Regions from separate parts of the Streptomyces sp. NPDC043812 genome, predicted to be linked through region 1. Evidence: riboswitches for the same ligand, from Rfam matches in the RefSeq annotation. Region 1 holds a riboswitch; the other holds the start of a gene.
What was found. A riboswitch is a leader RNA that binds a small molecule or an ion and turns the genes downstream of it on or off. The one in region 1 is predicted to bind glycine.
Positions count from the first base shown of each region.

Region 2: it holds a riboswitch for glycine, as region 1 does, so the genes downstream of both, gcvP (aminomethyl-transferring glycine dehydrogenase) here and gcvT (glycine cleavage system aminomethyltransferase GcvT) in region 1, are expected to answer to the same signal.

Region 1 covers NZ_JBWKCY010000012.1:90,490-94,646, forward strand. Annotated here, with positions in the region: gene AC067Z_RS19220 (enhanced serine sensitivity protein SseB) at 1-228, opposite strand, end outside; gene AC067Z_RS19225 (AAA family ATPase) at 419-1,090, opposite strand; glycine riboswitch at 1,271-1,369, shown strand; gene gcvT (glycine cleavage system aminomethyltransferase GcvT) at 1,518-2,633, shown strand; gene gcvH (glycine cleavage system protein GcvH) at 2,692-3,069, shown strand; gene glyA (serine hydroxymethyltransferase) at 3,081-4,157, shown strand, end outside.
Region 2 covers NZ_JBWKCY010000017.1:191,561-195,717, reverse strand. Annotated here, with positions in the region: gene AC067Z_RS25040 (DNA polymerase IV) at 1-1,387, shown strand, start outside; gene AC067Z_RS25035 (PRC-barrel domain-containing protein) at 1,451-1,882, opposite strand; glycine riboswitch at 1,945-2,042, shown strand; gene gcvP (aminomethyl-transferring glycine dehydrogenase) at 2,222-4,157, shown strand, end outside.

The DNA.
Region 1 (4,157 bases):
GACGTAGGGAGCGCCGTCGATCTCCATCGTGGGCAGATCGAGATTCGGGCTGTCGGGCCCGCCGCCGTTGGGCAGCGGCACCCAGACGCTGCTGCGGCCGAGCACCTCGACGAGCCGGGCGCCGGCGGAGGGGTTGCCGAGGGAGGCGGTCAGGGTCTCCTCGAGTTCATTGCCGGGCCAGCCGGTGCCGGTGACACCGGGGCCGGTGCCGTTGTACGGAGTGTCCATGCGCTCGTCCTTCTCCCCCGGGGCGCGCCCGGCCGTGCGTGTGCCGCGTACGACCTTAATGGCGGGGAGGACGGGCGGGCGGGTGGGTCCGATGCGCGGACGGTCCGCCACCCCGCCCTGTCCCGAATCGGGAGCGCCGGCGGCGATCCCCGCACATCGAGCGCCGGGGCTGACAATTCAGCCTTCCGGCCTACGCCGCGTCGAAGCCCAGCAGCGTCAGCGCCCCCGCCGACGCGCGGTCCAGGAGGACCGCAGAGGCGCAGCCCGTCGGCAGGCGGCCCTCCTCCGCGTCGGTGAGCAGGCGGCCCACCGCCCGGCGGTGACGGGCGAACGCGTACCCCGACACGCCGCGGCCCCGCTCACGCTGTCCCTGGCGCGCCACGCGGGGAGTGACGTCGAGCAGCACCAGGTGCAGTGCCCTGCCGCGCCGCCGCGCCTCGCGGGCCAGCCAGCGCCGCACCCAGGTCTGGGTGCCGCAGTCGTGGACGACGACGCTCTCGCCCGAACGCAGTGCGCGCCGCAGGCCCGCGTAGTGCGCGATCCGTACGAGCGGGCGGTAGACGGCGTACGGCAGGAGGCGGGGCATGCGTGCGTCCCACCGGTCGCGGGTGTTCTGGGAATCGATTCCTCCGCCGGGCACCGCGCGCTGTATCAACGTGCTCTTGCCGCTCCCGGGCAGGCCGGAGACCACCACCACGTCCCCCGCCGCGAACACGAGGCTGCGCGGGCTGCGCCCCGCCCGGTCGCGCAGGTCGCGCAGGACGGGCGCGGGCGTCCCGAGCGTGCCCCGGACGGGAACGCCCTGGTCGACGGGCACCCCCACGGCCGTGGCGGCGTATGCACCGGACCGCTGCAACGTCATCACCCTCCCCAGATCGGGTCATCCCAGCCTTGCCCATGAAGTGTAAAGAATTGGTAATACGAGACCACCGACTTTGCCACCGGCGCGGCGGCGCTGTCCGGAGAGGGACGGTTCGAGGTCGCACCCCCACTCTTCCCCGATGCATGCAATGATGTGCGCGCCAACTGCATACCGGCCGCTTGAATCCGCGCGGGAGAGTCCCGGCCACCTGGTGTGGCGGGGCGCCGAAGGAGCAAGATCCTCCCTTGAATCTCTCAGGCCCCGTACCGCGTGCGATGAGGCAGATCTGAAAAGCGAGTCGTGCTCGAGCGGCTCCACCCAAGGTGCAAGCCACGACCATCCGTACGCGGGGTCGGGGCGAACCTCTCAGGTTCCGATGACAGATGGGGAGGATTGTCCTCGCAGCCATGCCCTGGGAGCCATACCTATGAGCAATGCCCCTCGTCTGACCGCCCTCGATGCACTGCATCGTTCCCTGGGCGCGACCATGACCGATTTCGCCGGCTGGGACATGCCGCTGCGGTACGCCAGTGAGCGCGACGAGCACAACGCCGTCCGCACGAAGGCCGGGCTCTTCGACCTCTCCCACATGGGCGAGATCACCGTCACGGGCCCGCAGGCCGTGGACCTGCTGAACTACGCGCTGGTGGGCAACATCGGCACCGTCGGCCGGGGCCGTGCCCGCTACACGATGATCTGCCGCGAGGACGGCGGCATCGTCGACGACCTGATCGTCTACCGCCTGGGCGAGAGCGAGTACATGGTCGTCGCCAACGCCGGCAACGCCCAGATCGTGCTGGACGCCCTGACCGAGCGGGCGGCCGGTTTCGACGCCGAGGTCCGCGACGACCGTGACGCCTACTCGCTGATCGCGGTCCAGGGCCCCGAGTCCCCCGGCATCCTGAAGTCCCTCACGGACGCCGATCTGGACGGCCTGAAGTACTACGCGGGCCTGCCCGGCACCGTCGCAGGTGTCCCCGCGCTGATCGCCCGCACGGGCTACACCGGCGAGGACGGCTTCGAGCTGTTCGTCGAGCCGCAGTACGCGGAGAAGCTGTGGCAGGCGCTGACCGAGGCGGGCCAGGGCGTCGGGCTGATCCCGTGCGGTCTGTCCTGCCGGGACACGCTGCGCCTGGAGGCGGGCATGCCGCTGTACGGGCACGAGCTGACCACCGCCCTGACGCCGTTCGACGCGGGCCTGGGCCGGGTCGTGAAGTTCGAGAAGGACGGCGACTTCGTCGGCCGTCTGGCGCTGCAGGCGGCGGCCGAGCGCGCCGAGACCGCGCCGCCGCGCAAGCTCGTCGGTCTGATCGCCGAGGGCCGTCGTGTCCCGCGTGCCGGCATGTCCGTGGTCGCCGGTGGGGAGGTCATCGGCGAGGTCACCTCGGGTGCCCCGAGCCCCACCCTCGGCAAGCCCGTCGCCATGGCCTACGTCGACGCGGCCCACGCGGAGCCCGGCACGCCGGGCGTCGGGGTCGACATCCGCGGTACCCATGAACCGTACGAGGTCGTGGCGCTGCCGTTCTACAAGCGCCAGAAGTGATCGTCCGCACCCTCTTCACGTTCACCAGCACTCCCCCGCGTACAGGAGAATTCAGGTCATGAGCAACCCCCAGCAGCTGCGCTACAGCAAGGAGCACGAGTGGCTGTCGGCCGCCGAGGACGGCGTGTCGACGGTCGGCATCACGGAGTTCGCGGCCAACGCGCTCGGCGATGTCGTCTACGCCCAGCTCCCGGAGGTCGGCGACACCGTGACCGCAGGCGAGACCTGCGGCGAGCTGGAGTCGACCAAGTCCGTCAGCGACCTCTACTCGCCGGTCACCGGTGAGGTCGTCGAGGCGAACCAGAACGTCGTCGACGACCCGTCGCTGGTGAACTCCGCCCCGTTCGAGGGCGGGTGGCTCTTCAAGGTGCGCGTGGGCGAGGAGCCGAAGGACCTGCTCTCCGCCGACGAGTACACCGAGTTCTCCGGCAACTAAGGATCTTCCCGATGTCGCTTCTGAACACCCCTCTCCACGAGCTGGACCCGGACGTCGCCGCCGCCGTCGACGCCGAGCTCCACCGTCAGCAGTCCACCCTCGAGATGATCGCCTCGGAGAACTTCGCTCCGGTCGCGGTCATGGAGGCGCAGGGCTCCGTCCTCACCAACAAGTACGCCGAGGGTTACCCGGGCCGCCGTTACTACGGCGGCTGCGAGCACGTCGACGTGATCGAGCAGATCGCGATCGACCGCATCAAGGAGCTCTTCGGCGCCGAGCACGCCAATGTGCAGCCGCACTCCGGCGCGCAGGCCAACGCCGCCGCGATGTTCGCACTGCTGAAGCCGGGCGACACGATCATGGGCCTGAACCTGGCCCACGGCGGTCACCTGACCCACGGCATGAAGATCAACTTCTCGGGCAAGCTCTACAACGTGGTCGCGTACCACGTCGACGAGACCGGCCGCGTGGACATGGCCGAGGTCGAGAAGCTCGCCAAGGAGTCCAAGCCGAAGCTGATCGTGGCCGGCTGGTCCGCGTACCCGCGCCAGCTGGACTTCGCGGCCTTCCGCCGGATCGCCGACGAGGTCGGCGCGTACCTGATGGTCGACATGGCCCACTTCGCGGGCCTGGTCGCCGCGGGTCTGCACCCCAACCCGGTGCCGCACGCCCACGTCGTGACCACCACCACGCACAAGACCCTCGGCGGTCCGCGCGGCGGTGTGATCCTCTCCACGGCCGAGCTCGCCAAGAAGATCAACTCCGCGGTCTTCCCCGGCCAGCAGGGCGGTCCGCTGGAGCACGTCATCGCGGCGAAGGCGGTCTCCTTCAAGGTCGCCGCCTCCGAGGACTTCAAGGAGCGACAGCAGCGCACGCTGGACGGCGCCCGCATCCTCGCCGAGCGGCTCGTCCAGCCGGACGTCACCGAGCACGGTGTCTCCGTGCTGTCCGGCGGCACGGACGTGCACCTGGTCCTGGTGGACCTGCGCAACAGCGAGCTGGACGGCCAGCAGGCCGAGGACCGCCTCCACGAGGTGGGCATCACGGTCAACCGCAACGCCATCCCGAACGACCCGCGGCCGCCGATG
Region 2 (4,157 bases), on a different contig from region 1:
GGTCGTCGGAGGCCTCGGCCCGCGTGGCGTGGTCGCCACCGCCTCGTACGAAGCGAGACGCTTCGGGGTCCACTCGGCGATGCCGACGGCGCAGGCCAGACGCCTTGCGCCGCATGCCGCGTATCTGGTGCCCAGGTTCTCGCTGTACCGCTCGGTCAGCGAGCAGGTCATGGAACTGCTGGGCCGGCTGTCGCCCCTGGTGGAGCCGCTCAGCCTGGACGAGGCCTTCGTCGATCTGGAGGCGGGAGGTGTGGCCGATGACGCGGCGTCCGCCCGCGAGACGGGGGAGCGGCTGAGGGCGGACATACGACGCGTCACCGGCCTGACCGGGTCCGTGGGTCTCGCGGGTTCCAAAATGCTGGCGAAGATCGCCTCCGAGCAGGCCAAACCGGACGGTCTGGTGTTGATCCGGCCGGGCACGGAACGCGAGCTGCTGGGGCCGATGCCGGTGCGCACACTTCCCGGCGTGGGCCCGGCCACCGGCGACCATCTGAGGCGCGCCGGCATGACCACGGTCGCCGACCTGGCGGAGGCGGGTGAGGACGAGCTCGTCCGGCTGCTCGGCAGGGCGCACGGGACGTCGCTGTTCCGGATGGCGCTCGGGCACGATGACCGCCCGGTGGTCGCCGAGCGCGACGCGAAGTCGGTGTCCGTGGAGGACACGTTCGACGTGGACCTGCACGACCGGGTGAGGGTGCGCATCGAGGTCGAGCGGCTGGCGGACCGGTGCGTGCGGAGGCTGCGGGCCAGTGGGCATTCCGGGCGGACGATCGTGCTCAAGGTCCGTCGGTACGACTTCTCGACGCTGACGAGGTCGGAGACCTTGCGCGGACCGACCGACGACCCGGCGGTGGTGCGGGAGGCGGCCGGGCGGCTGCTGGAGTCCGTGGACACCACCGGTGGCGTACGGCTGCTGGGCGTGGGCGTCACGGGTCTCGCGGACTATACCCAGGAGGACCTCTTCGCGCAGGCGGCCGCGGAGGAGGCCGGGGCCGATGACGGCGACGGTGCAGTGGAGCCTGCCGGCGCCGAGCACGACGCGGCATCCGACAGCGCCGACGAGGCACCCGTGCCGCGGCACTGGTCGGCGGGCCAGGACGTGCTGCACGCCGAGTACGGGGCGGGATGGGTCCAGGGCAGCGGGGTGGGCCGGGTGACCGTGCGCTTCGAGCAACCGGGATCGGAGCCGGGCAGGGTGCGGACCTTCCGCGTGGACGACGAGGACCTGGCGCCGTCGGACCCCCTGCCGCTGGTTCCTCTGCCGTCCGACGCCGCGGCGGAGGGGAATCCGTCCGGTTCCGTGCCCGGTGATGAGGGCGGGGCGCCCGGCGAGGCGGCCCTGCCCAGCAGCGCGGGGAGTACGGGGGGTTCCGGGCGGCCGGGGTGAGGGTCGTGCATGCTCCGGCCGCCGGGGACGGGGCGGGAGTGTCCGCCCCAGAGGTTCGGGTGGTCAGTCCTCCTGGCCGGCGACGCGGCCGAAGGAGCGGTCACCGGACGGGGGGGCGGGCGTCGGCGGGACGGAGAGGTCCAGGCCGTAGTGGTGGTAGAGCTGCAGTTCCTGTTCGGGCGAGAGATGGCGGCCCACGCCGAAATCGGGGGCGTCCTTGATCAGCGAACGCTCGAACGGGACGCGGAGGGCGTTGTCGACGATTTCGCTCGGCTCCAGCGGGACGAAGGCGTCCCTGCTGAACAGGCCCGTGCGGACGGCGGCCCATTCGGGGACGCCCGTTGCGTCGTCCAGGTACACCTCGTCGACGGTCCCGATCTTGTGGCCGTCGCGGTCGAACGCTTTGCGGCCTATCAGGCTGCGCGGATCGATATCGGTTCGCACGGTCCCTCCAACGGGTCGCAACTGCTCTACAGTCCCTACAAAAGTGCACATCCGGGGTGTCGGCCACTCGAGGGATCGCCGCAGGACACGCTGGTAGGCTGGCAAGCGGCTGTCGACCCTGTGCGGGAGAGTCCACCGGTGAACCTGCCGGCGGCGCCGAAGGAGCAAATCCTCCCCGGAATCTCTCAGGCCCCTGTACCGCACGGACGAGGTCACTCTGGAAAGCAGGGCGGGCGTCCGACGGCATCCGCTCTCACCGACGGTGAAAGCCGGCGTGTCGTTCTGCGGCGCCCGGTGAAACTCTCAGGTTGAGATGACAGAGGGGGAGGCCGTCCGGGCATCCGCGCCGAGATGCCCCTCGCAGGTCGTGCAGACCAGGAGGCCTCCCACATGACCGCCAACCGCATTCCGCTCTCCCAGCTGGAGCAGGGCACCCCCTTCGAGCAGCGGCACATCGGACCCGATGCTTCGGCCCAGGCGAAGATGCTCGCGCAGGTGGGCTACGGCTCCCTCGACGAGCTGACCGCCGCGGCCGTGCCGGATGTGATCAAGAGCGCGGAGGCGCTGAATCTCCCCGGCGCCCGTACCGAGGCCGAAGTCCTCGCCGAGCTGCGCTCCCTCGCCGACCGCAATCAGGTGCTCGCGCCGATGATCGGTCTCGGCTACTACGGCACGTTCACCCCGCCGGTCATCCTGCGCAACGTCATGGAGAACCCGGCCTGGTACACCGCGTACACGCCCTACCAGCCGGAGATCTCGCAGGGCCGTCTCGAGGCCCTGCTGAACTTCCAGACCGTCGTCGCCGACCTCACCGGTCTGCCCACCTCCGGCGCCTCGCTGCTGGACGAGGGGACCGCGGCCGCCGAGGCCATGTCCCTGGCCCGCCGCGTCGGCAAGGTCAAGAACGGCGTCTTCCTGGTCGACGCCGACACGCTGCCGCAGACCATCGCCGTGATCGAGACCCGCGCCGAGCCCACCGGCGTCGAGGTCGTCACCGCCGACCTCAGCGACGGCATCCCCGCCGAGATCGCCGAGCGCGGTGTCTTCGGCGTGCTGCTCCAGTACCCGGGCGCCTCCGGTGCCGTACGGGACCTGCGGCCGGTCATCGAGCAGGCCCACGAGCTCGGCGCGATCGTCACCGTCGCCGCCGACCTGCTGGCGCTGACCCTGCTCACGTCGCCCGGCGAGCTGGGCGCGGACATCGCCGTCGGCACCACCCAGCGCTTCGGCGTGCCGATGGGCTTCGGCGGCCCGCACGCCGGCTACATGGCGGTGCGTGACAAGTTCGCCCGCAGCCTGCCTGGCCGTCTTGTCGGTGTTTCCGTGGACGCGGACGGCAACAAGGCGTACCGCCTCGCGCTGCAGACCCGTGAGCAGCACATCCGCCGCGAGAAGGCCACCAGCAACATCTGCACCGCCCAGGTGCTCCTCGCCGTCATGGCCGGCATGTACGCCGTCTACCACGGCCCCGAGGGCCTCAGGACCATCGCCCATCGCACCCACCGCTACGCCACGGTGCTCGCCGACGGACTGCGGGCGGGCGGTGTCGAGGTCGTCCACGGCGCCTTCTTCGACACCCTGACTCTCCGGGTGCCCGGCAAGGCCGCCGATGTAGTCGCCGCGGCGCGCGAGGGCGGCGTGAACCTGCACCTCGTCGACGCCGATCATGTCTCGGTCGCCTGCGACGAGACCACCGGCCGTGCCCAGCTCGCCGCCGTCTGGTCGGCCTTCGGCGTCGAGGGCGACGTCGAGGCGCTGGACGCCGCGAGCGACGACGCGCTGCTCGCCGGCCGGCTGCGCTCCGACGAGTATCTGACGCACCCCGTCTTCCACCAGCACCGCTCCGAGACCGCGATGCTGCGCTACCTGCGCACGCTCGCCGACCGGGACTACGCGCTGGACCGCGGCATGATCCCGCTCGGCTCCTGCACCATGAAGCTCAACGCGACCACGGAGATGGAGCCGGTCACCTGGCCGGAGTTCGCCCAGATCCACCCCTTCGCCCCGGTCGAGCAGGCCGAGGGCTATCTGACCCTGATCAACGAGCTGGAGGAACGTCTCTCCGAGGTCACCGGCTACGACAAGGTCTCCATCCAGCCGAACGCCGGTTCGCAGGGCGAGCTGGCCGGTCTGCTGGCCGTCCGCGCCTACCACCGCGCCAACGGCGACACCCAGCGCACGGTGTGCCTGATCCCGTCGTCCGCGCACGGCACCAACGCCGCCAGCGCCGTGATGGCCGGGATGAAGGTCGTCGTGGTCAAGACCGCCGACGACGGCGAGATCGACGTCCAGGACCTGCGGGCCAAGATCGAGCAGCACCGCGACG